DNA from 2 places in the Agrobacterium sp. DSM 25558 genome. Region 1 is predicted to be linked to the other one. Evidence: predicted binding sites of a transcription regulator. Region 1 holds the regulator's gene; the other holds the start of a gene.
The links. The regulator LexA, encoded in region 1, represses DNA repair genes until DNA is damaged. The targets are predictions, from matches to a motif close to TGTTCNNNNTGTGTTCNG.
Positions count from the first base shown of each region.

Region 2: a site for LexA is predicted at 2,018-2,035, ahead of DSM25558_RS14075 (ImuA family protein). Genes of this name have one in related genera too.

Region 1 is NZ_FMUD01000001.1:210,129-215,136, forward strand. It holds gene eno (phosphopyruvate hydratase) at 1-32, opposite strand, end outside; gene kdsA (3-deoxy-8-phosphooctulonate synthase) at 258-1,106, opposite strand; gene lexA (transcriptional repressor LexA) at 1,380-2,102, shown strand; gene DSM25558_RS01110 (glutathione S-transferase family protein) at 2,493-3,170, shown strand; gene DSM25558_RS01115 (ComEC/Rec2 family competence protein) at 3,191-5,008, opposite strand, start outside.
Region 2 is NZ_FMUD01000015.1:25,094-30,101, reverse strand. It holds gene DSM25558_RS14085 (helix-turn-helix domain-containing protein) at 942-1,184, shown strand; gene DSM25558_RS14075 (ImuA family protein) at 2,102-2,854, shown strand; gene DSM25558_RS14070 (Y-family DNA polymerase) at 2,775-4,289, shown strand; gene DSM25558_RS14065 (error-prone DNA polymerase) at 4,289-5,008, shown strand, end outside.

The DNA.
Region 1 (5,008 bases):
TCGCGTGCGATGATATCGGTAATGGCTGTCATGATCTCTCCCTTGGGATTGGAACAGGATTTTTCAGTTGCCTGTCTTAGAGTGCATACCGAAAACTGTGAAGCGCTTTTCGAATGATCGGCGCGATAAACAGGGCGACGGAATAGCGACTCGATGTGAATTTCTTCAGTCGCTGTAGACGACGCGCAAGAAATTACAATGACGGTGCCCGTTTCAGGCACCGCTTTTCAATAAAAGCCGATTAAGGCCAAAACCCGTCACGCAGATTTGGCGATGTCGTCAAAAGCGAGCAGCTTTTCCAGAAGCTTCGGCATGTCCTTCAGGTGAACCATGTTCGGACCATCCGATGGCGCGTTATCCGGGTCCTCATGTGTTTCCACGAAAAGACCCGCGATGCCAACGGCAACAGCAGCACGCGACAATGTTTCCACGAATTCGCGCTGACCGCCCGTCGAACCGCCCTGCCCACCCGGCTGCTGCACGGAGTGGGTAGCATCGAAAACAACCGGTGCGCCCAGAGATGCCATGATCGGCAGGGAGCGCATATCAGACACCAGCGTATTGTAACCGAAGGACGCACCGCGTTCGCACAGCAGCACATTCGGGTTACCGCTGTCGTTCAGCTTCGCCAGAACGTTCTTCATATCCCACGGCGCCAGAAACTGGCCCTTTTTGACATTGATGACGCGACCAGTCTTGGCAGCAGCCACCAGTAGATCCGTCTGACGGCTGAGAAACGCCGGAATTTGCAGAATATCAATCACCGGCGCAACGATGCCGCACTGTTCTTCCGTGTGAATGTCCGACAGAACCGGAAAGCCGAACTGCGCCTTCAACTCGGCAAAAATCTCCAATGCCTTGTCGATACCGATGCCCCGCTGGCCGGAAAGGGACGTGCGGTTGGCTTTATCGTAAGAAGACTTGTAAACCAGCCCGATACCCAGCTTGCCACACAGCTCTGACAACGTTTCCGCAATCATGAATGCGTGGTCGCGGCTTTCCATCTGGCAAGGTCCGGCGATCAGCGAAAAGCGTTCTGTATTGGAAAAGGAAACCGCTTTGGAGCCCTGCCCCGCAACGACTTTCAGATTGTTCGTTACACTCATCGTCTTTCCTTGCAATAAAGCGGGCGATTTCAATGGTGCAGACCATCGAGATATTCCCTTATCGTTTGTTGGCCACGCATTTAGCAGCAAGGCGGCCCAGAGTCACGGTATAGGTCCGCGTAAGACCATCTGGTGTTGCTGATTTACGCATCAACAGATGCTTAAATGAATTTCACCGAATTTTAAGGGATTGCAGAACACATATGGAACATATAGTGTTCGTTCTGTATTTGTTTCGCGAATCTTCGCCTCTAATTCCAAGGGTGTTCCTTCATGCTCACGCGCAAACAGCAGGAATTGCTTCTGTTCATTCATGAAAGAATGAAAGAGTCCGGCGTGCCGCCATCTTTCGATGAAATGAAAGATGCACTCGATCTTGCTTCAAAATCAGGTATCCATCGGTTGATCACCGCACTTGAGGAGCGCGGCTTCATTCGCCGGCTACCGAATCGGGCGCGCGCTTTGGAAGTCATCAAGCTTCCCGAATCCTATTCGCCACAAGCCAAGCCTCAACGCGGGTTTTCACCCAGCGTTATCGAGGGTAGCCTGGGCAAAGCAAAGGTGGCTGAACAGCCGCCCCGTCCCGCAGCGTCCAACGACAGCGCACCCAATTCTGTTAGCGTCCCAGTTATGGGCCGGATAGCTGCGGGTGTGCCGATTTCCGCAATTCAAAACAACACCCATGACGTTGTCGTTCCGATGGATATGTTGGGTTCGGGCGAGCACTACGCTCTGGAAGTCAAAGGCGATTCGATGATCGAAGCCGGGATTTTCGATGGTGATACGGTCATTATTCGCGATGGAAGCACTGCAAATCCGGGCGATATCATTGTGGCTCTGGTCGATGACGAGGAAGCAACGCTGAAGCGCTTCCGCCGAAAAGGCGCTTCCATTGCGCTGGAGGCTGCAAACCCTGCCTATGAGACGCGAATTTTCGGACCGGACAGAGTGAAAATTCAAGGCAAGCTGGTCGGTTTGATCCGCCGTTATCATTAATATGTTGCGGGCATGCGTTGTCATGCCCGCTACTCAAATTGTATTTTGATGGTCATAATATTCCCTGCCAGCCTGTCTGAAATATCAATTTAAGACCACAAAAAATCACGGCAGTTAGGCTACAAAACCTATATTCATTAGTCGGGTCACGAAATCCACTAATTGGTGTATCTCAATCTCGTTGCATCTGAGAATCACTACGTCGCTGTGTGCCTCGCGCTCGTCTTATCGAAGATCGAACGAACAGTTACCAACGTTGGCGTACCTAAATGTTGTTTTCGGGTAGGTCCGTCCGCGGCCATCAAATAGTTTGATGAGCATTATCACTCCGGCGGCCTGTATCCGGTCTATTGCGTGCCGTATTGATGGACGATAATGGGGAACATTGACATGTATGATCTTTACATAGCCAACAAGAATTACTCTTCATGGTCCCTGCGGCCATGGGTTTTGATGCGAACCTTGGAGATTTCGTTCAACGAAAAACTCGTACAGTTTGGCACGTCGAACCACGATTTCACGCGCTTCTCTCCGTCGGGAAAGGTGCCCTGCCTCGTAGAAAATGACCTGACCGTATGGGACAGCCTCGCCATCGCTGAATATCTGGCAGAGCGCCATGATGGTGTGTGGGCAAGTGATGCCAAAGCGCGGGCGTGGTCGCGCTCGGCGACTGCCGAGATGCATTCTGGTTTTCAGGCGTTGCGCAACGAACACCCAATGAGCGTCGGTTTGCGCATACGGCCATCGTCCATCAGCGAGCCCCTGCAGAGGGACATATCTCGAATAGACGCGCTCTGGCAGGACGGCTTGGCAGCTTTTGGTGGTCCGTTTCTGGCAGGGAAAAACTTCACCGCTATAGATGCGTTCTACTGCCCCGTTGCATTCCGGTTCCAGACCTACTCTACACCTCTGTCGGTGGAGGCCGAAGCCTACAAAAACCGCCTGCTTTCCCTTTCCGCCATGCAGGAATGGCAGGGTGCTGCTTTGCTGGAAACGTGGCGAGATGCGGGTCACGAGGCTGAGGCGCGGGCCGTGGGAGAATGGACAGCGGATCTGCGCGCGAAATAGCAAATGGCGGCAGCCACACGCTATGGGTCCAGCGCCAACATATTTTCGATATGCGCAGGCAACTCGGGATCGAAGTCCTCGCTGCGCCAATCATAACTGCGGTGCATGGTCCATGATCGATCCTGACCCTGCATTGCAACCTTCGCCCGTAGAACGGCGTCGCCTTTACGGCCAAGCCAGACTTCCATGGAGCCGGTACGTCGTAATGTCTCCTGACTGATCAGGATCGCACCGGACCGACAGGCGGCGAAGGGCACTCTGCGTGTCGTCACCACTAGGTCGGCAACGTCGCATGCCGTTCCCGTCAGCGCAGTGTTGGAAATAACCGCTACAGTTACGCCCTTCTGCGACTTAGCCACACACCACATATCTTTGCGGCAGGTGAATATATCCGTGGCACCGGTTGCTGCTCGCATCTCCTCGGCAGCCCGCGACTTTTCGATATCGGTCAAACCCGCCGTGCGGGCTTGAGAGCTAACCGCTTCCTCTGCATCATCACCAGCAGGTGACGTGACACGATCGAGCATTTTGGGGGCGACGTGATGCGCGGGTAAAGGCACGGCTCTTTGCCATTGCTCGTAAACGAAGCCGGAGGCGCGTTGTTTGGTGGAGGCAACCGCGTCTGCGGATGTCAGCGCGACCAGCGAACCATCCTCATAGATCAGCAGGTCCGGTTTATCGCGCCCCTGCTCGATCAGAAGCATGGCAAAGCCGGCGGCTATGAAGGGCAACCCAATCAAGGCAAGTCGTGTGCGAAGCAATGCCAGCAGCAGGAAACCCGTTGTTGAAATCGCCAGAAACCAGCCATTTTGCCGTCCAATCGTCTCGTCACCGCCCCAACTCGACACGGTCTTGGCCACTTCAATGACCATCGCCATGCCGTAGCCCATGATTTTCAGAAACGGCGCGTCGAGCCCGAATGGCATCAACAGCATGCCGATGAGCGCAAACGGCATGACGATCAGAGACATGATCGGCATCGCGGCAAGATTTGCTGCCAGCCCATAGGTGGTGATGCGATGAAAATGCTCGATGGAATAGATTGCCGTCGATATGCCACCGATCAGTGACGTGATCACGACACCGCCAATGATCGTCGCAGCCTTACTGGCTATCGATAGCCACCATGGCGGTCGGGAGATGACGAGACGCTCCCGCTCGCCGCGCCACCGGCTCCAGAACGCATATGCGGAGACGAGCGCGAGCGTTGCTGCAAACGACATCTGGAAGCTCGGCCCCATGACCTCGTGCGGCGACAGGACGATAATCACGATCGCCGAAAGCGCCACGTTGCGCAGGCTGATCGACGGCCTGTCCACCAGCACAGCAAACAGCATGATCGACATCATCAACCATGCCCGCTCTGCGGACACCGCAAATCCTGAAATGAGATAATAGGCCAGTGTCATCAAAAGCGCTGCAAAGGCAGAGATTTTCTTGACCGGCCGGCGCTGGGAGAATCCAGGAAACAGGCTGAACACGGTTCGCATTCCGATGAAGAAGATGCCAGCGGCGAGCGCCATATTCAGCCCGGAAATCGCAACGATATGCGCCAGACCGGAAACACGCAGAGCCTCCATCGTCTCATTGGAAATCGCGCGTCTCTCGTCGGTGATAATCGATGCGGCAAAGGCACCCGCATCACCACCGATGAGGTCACGAATGCGTTGAGCGATGTGGCTGCGAAGTTGGTAGAGCCAGGTATCGGCATCCTGCACGAAGCTGCTGGCACCCGCCTCATCTGCATTGGAGGGCAGTATTTTGGGTGCCCCATAAAAAAATCCCGTCGCGCCAACACCATTGAAAAATGACGCAAATGCAAAGTCGTTGAGCCCCGG
Region 2 (5,008 bases), on a different contig from region 1:
AGTGCATTGTATGCTCTGTCGTTGTATACTCTACATTACACAACGTATTGCTCATGAAAAGTGCAAATTCCGAAAAAATTGCACGAACGTTTTAAAATCGGCAGTTGATCGCGTGTAGGGAACTGCCACGTCTCGTTAGCCTCTCAACCAACAGAGATTATCGAGCGTTGAGACTTACCGGGCACAGGTCTCCTTTGAGAAAACACCATGCATTGCGAGAATATCCATCAGGACTGACCTGATCTGAGGCCAAGGAAACTCGTCACTGTCTGGTCGGGGGGAACCGCGCTCCAAAATACAGTGGAGCTTCGCGGCGACGGCGACGGTTGTCATCCCTTGTGCTTGCGAGAGATCGCGGGCCAAACGCTCCTCTACGAGAGATGCCTCGTCCTCCGCACGCTTTGCGCGGCTGTAGCCGAGAGTCTCGTCCACAGCCTCCCACTGCTTGTGCTTGGCAAGCAAATCTGCCTCTGCTTTTGCTCGGGCCACCGTAAAGTCATTTCCTCTCAATCGGTCCTGAATCTAGGAGATCGAGGAGGTCATGAAAGGCGCGGCGCTATTCGGCAAGATAACTTCCACCTGAAGCGCTGGTGCTGTGCACATCAATTGGCTCTCAAGCTTCTGCTGAGCTCGTCCAAAAGCAGCAAGTTCGTGAAAAGCACGGTTCCAGGCATGCCATTTCGTCAGGACGCCATCGCGTAAGCCCGGCGACCAATGCTCTTGGTCAGAAAAATTGTTGAACAGGAACCATTCCGCGGTCTGCAGAGAGTTTCTGCACGTGATTGCGGGCAAAGTTCTGCTATTCTCAGAATCAGCCATGATCCGAGCTCCATACAGCTAGGTGTGGTCAGGTCACATCCGGTGGCTCAAACACTGGATGTGACCGAGTGAACGAAAATATTGCATATGAACGAAAATGTTTCAATGAGAAAACATAGAAGATGAGCGAAATAACCGGAGCTCAAATTCGAGCAGCGAGAGCGTTGCTCCGATGGACGGCTGAATATCTTGCCGAGTCAGCCAGCGTGGGAGTTTCTACAATTCGGCGCGCCGAAATGGATAACGGAATTCCGGCGATCACGCCGGCAAATTTGAAGCTCATAAAGATGACGCTGGAAGCGGATGGAATTGAGTTTATCCCAACCAATGGCGGTGGTGTCGGCGTCAGGTTCAAGAACCCGTAACAGCAAGCAGCGAGGCGGGCTTCGTCGCCTTTGGATGGCGATCCTTGGTCGAAAGCCGCTATCGGTTTGGCATGAATGCCTGCGCGACCGGGCAAGTCTGTGAAGGTGACACCTAAAGGAGAGCCGCGGCAGCAGGCATCCAGTTCTGATCATTACTGACACCCTCATGCCATGCGTATTCGAACCTGCCTCGGTGATGAAGATAAGCGAGACGTTACCAATGTCCTCCTTATTCAAGACATGGAAACCGCGTCCCGCATCGATCTCCGTCTTCGCCGACCAGCCGATCACACCCCATCGCTGCCATCCGGCGCAGCCGTCCGAAGGTGATGTTAGCACCGTGCTTCCTTACCAGAGCGGCTCGATCAAGTGCTCCGTGGCGGCCACAGGTTCGACATTCTACTGTGATGATCGGGTCGCGCACCTGACGCAGCCTTGCCGTCAGGTCGAGTGCAGATGATTTCCGGCTCATCGATCAACCTCGTCATTTTCGACGGGGAAGCAAACGCCGTCGACTACGCCTTTCGCCAACACCGACACGGGCGACCTTGGCTGGCTGGAGCCCCCAACTCCTGAGAGCTTCAAACATGCTGCACCGGCCAGGACGGGGGGTATGGAGCGGATGTCCTCTCTTACTAGCGCAGAATGTCCTGACGGGAGATTGGTCCATGATTCTGATAACCTCACGTCGAAACAAAAATGAAATTTTCTTCAATTGAGCCGGTCACTTACAGAAAGTCTCTAGCGAACTGATTCAAAACGAGAATTTGCAGATTCACTAAAATGGTGAGATCATATTCCTATTTCCGAACCGCTTGACTCTGCCGTTATGAAGGAACAGAAGAAGAACATCAAGCATTGTCGGCGGCATGATGCCGTGTTTCTGAACTCCGCGAACCGAAGGGATTCCGCGACCGATGTCGGCTGTCCGCGACCTAGTCCTTGCTGATCTGCGCGAGCGCATCTCGTCCATTGAGGGTGAGGGCGCGAAGAAGACGGGCTGTCTTTCATTCGGTGTCGAGGAGATCGATGCCATTCTTCCGGCAGGCGGTCTGGCCCATGGAGCACTCCATGAATTCGCAGGGGGTGGTTCGGGAACCGTCGATGGCGCAGCCGCAGCCCTTTTCGCTGCCGGGATCGCAGCACGCACGAAGGGGCCGATCGTCTGGTGTCTGACGCGGCCCGATCTGTTCTTCCCGGCTCTTGCTCAGGCAGGCCTGCATCCGCGTAGGGTCATCTTCGTCGAGAGCGACAAGGAAGAAGATGTCGCTGCCAACATGGAAGAAGCGCTTTCCTACGGCGGCTGTGGCGCGGTTGTCGGCGAGATGGTGCGGTTGCCAATGGTCGTGAGCCGTCGGCTCCAGCTCGTCGCGGAGCGAACCGGGACAATTGCCTTGGCAGTGCGCCGTTGGCGAAGGCAGACAGAGGCAAACGACTTCGGCCAGCCGACCGCATCGACCACAAGGTGGCGGGTAAGCGTGCTGCCGTCCGAAGGACTTCCGGTACCGGGAGTAGGGCGACCTCGATGGTTTCTTGAGTTGATGAGATCGCGTGCCGGCGAATGCAAAGAGTTCTGCGTAGGAGCGTGTGATGGCGAGGGTCGTATCCATATATCTGCCGGAGCTGGCCACGGACAGGATCAGACGAGACGATCCCACCATTCCGGCTGACCAACCGATCGCGGTGATCGCGAAGAGCGGATCCAAACGGTGGGTCGCGTCTGCCGACGGGGCTGCGCAGAAGATCGGTGTCCGCGTCGGCATGGCCGCGGCGAAGGCTCAGGCGATCTTCCGCGGGCTGATGCTCATCGATGCAGATCCCGGCGCCGATGCCGCCGCGCTGGATCGCATCGCGCTGTGGGCGCTTGGTCACTATTCCCCGATCGTCGCGGTCGACGGCAAGGACGGTCTCGTGCTGGACACCGAGGGCGCGGACCATCTCCAAGGCGGCGAAGCAAAGATGATCAGCGGCATCGTGAATACATTCCATTCGAGGAAGTTGACTGCCAAGGTTGCCATCGCGGACACATGGGGCGCTGCCCACGCATGCGTCCGTGCCATCAACCGCGATACCGTGATCGTTCCTCGCGGCGAGATCGTGCGCGCCGTCGAAAAGCTACCGATCTCATTGCTGCGACTGCCGGAGAAAGTGGTCCAAGACCTCCGTGTCCTTGGCTTTCATTCCATAGCCGAACTTTCCAATACCCCAAGAGCACCGCTGGCCCTGCGTTTCGGGCCTGAAGTCGGCCGCCGCCTCGACCAGATGTTTGGTCGGACCGGGGAGCCTATCGATCCGATCCGCACTGCCGATCTCGTTGAGGTCTCCAGATCGTTTCAGGAACCGATAGGTGCGGCCGATACGATCAATAAATACGTCGGTCGGCTCGTCGTCCAGCTCGTCGCCGAACTGGAGAAACGCGGCCTCGGCGCGCGTCGGACTGACCTCATCGTGCATCGCGTCGACAACACCCTACAGGCGATCAGAGCTGGGACTGCCAAACCCGCACGCGACGTCGCGTGGCTTACGAAGCTGTTCAGGGATCGCACAGAGCAGATCGATCCTGGTTTCGGCATCGAGAAACTCGTTCTCGTTGCCGTGTCGGCGGAACCGCTGCACGAAGAGCAGAAGTCGTCGTCTCTCGTAGAAGAGGAGATAACCGACCTGACACCTTTGATCGACATCTTCAGCAACCGTGGCGGCCAGCGCGTCTACCGTTTGGCGCCGGTAGCGTCGGATGTTCCCGAGCGCAGCGTGCAGCAGGTCTCAGCAGTCGCCGAGGAGATGGCTGAAAGCTGGGTCGGGCATTGGCGCAGGCCCGTGCGACTGTTCGAACGACCGGAGCAGATCCAGGCGATCGCAATGATGCCAGACTATCCACCAGCGACAATTACATGGCGTGGCAAGCGCCACCGCGTGAAGCGAGCCGACGGCCCGGAACGCATATTCGGTGAGTGGTGGAAACGGCCGACCGAGCTCGAGGCGGTGCGAGATTACTTCGTCATCGAGAACGACGACGGCGAACGGTTCTGGATCTTTCGCTCCGGCGACGGCATCGATCCGGAAACGGGCTCCCATCGCTGGTTCATGCACGGGATCTTTGCCTGATGAAATATGCGGAGCTGCAGGTCACCACACATTTCAGCTTCCTGCGCGGAGCGTCATCTGCACAGGAATTGTTCGCGACCGCCAAGGAGCTGGGCATCGAAGCCGTGGGGGTCGTTGACCGTAACAGTCTTGCTGGGATCGTTCGCGCGTTGGAGGCATCCCGCGAAACCGGGCTACGTCTTGTGGTCGGCTGCCGGCTCGATCTGCAGGACGGCATGTCGGTTCTCGTCTACCCGACCGACAAGGCCGCTTATTCCCGGCTCACTCGCCTTATTACCGTCGGCAAGGGCAGGGGCGGCAAGAACAACTGCATCCTTCATATCGATGATCTCGCGCTCTATGCCGAAGGGCTGGTCGGCATCCTCGTGCCTGATCTCGCTGACGATGTCTGTGCGGTGCAGCTCCGCAAGATGAACGAGATTTTCGGCAGGCGCGCCTATCTCTCGCTTAGCCTCAGACGGCGGCCAAACGACCAGATGCGGCTGCACGAGCTTTCGAACCTCGCGACGAAGTTCAAGGTGAAGACGGTGGTCACGAACGATGTTCTCTTCCATGAGCCGTCTCGACGGCAGCTTCAGGATATTGTCACTTGCATTCGCACGACCACGACCATCGACGATGTTGGCTTTGACCGCGAGCGTCACGCCGACCGCTATCTCAAGCCCCCGGAGGAGATGGAGCGCTTGTTCCCACGATACACGCAGGCTCTCGAACGCACG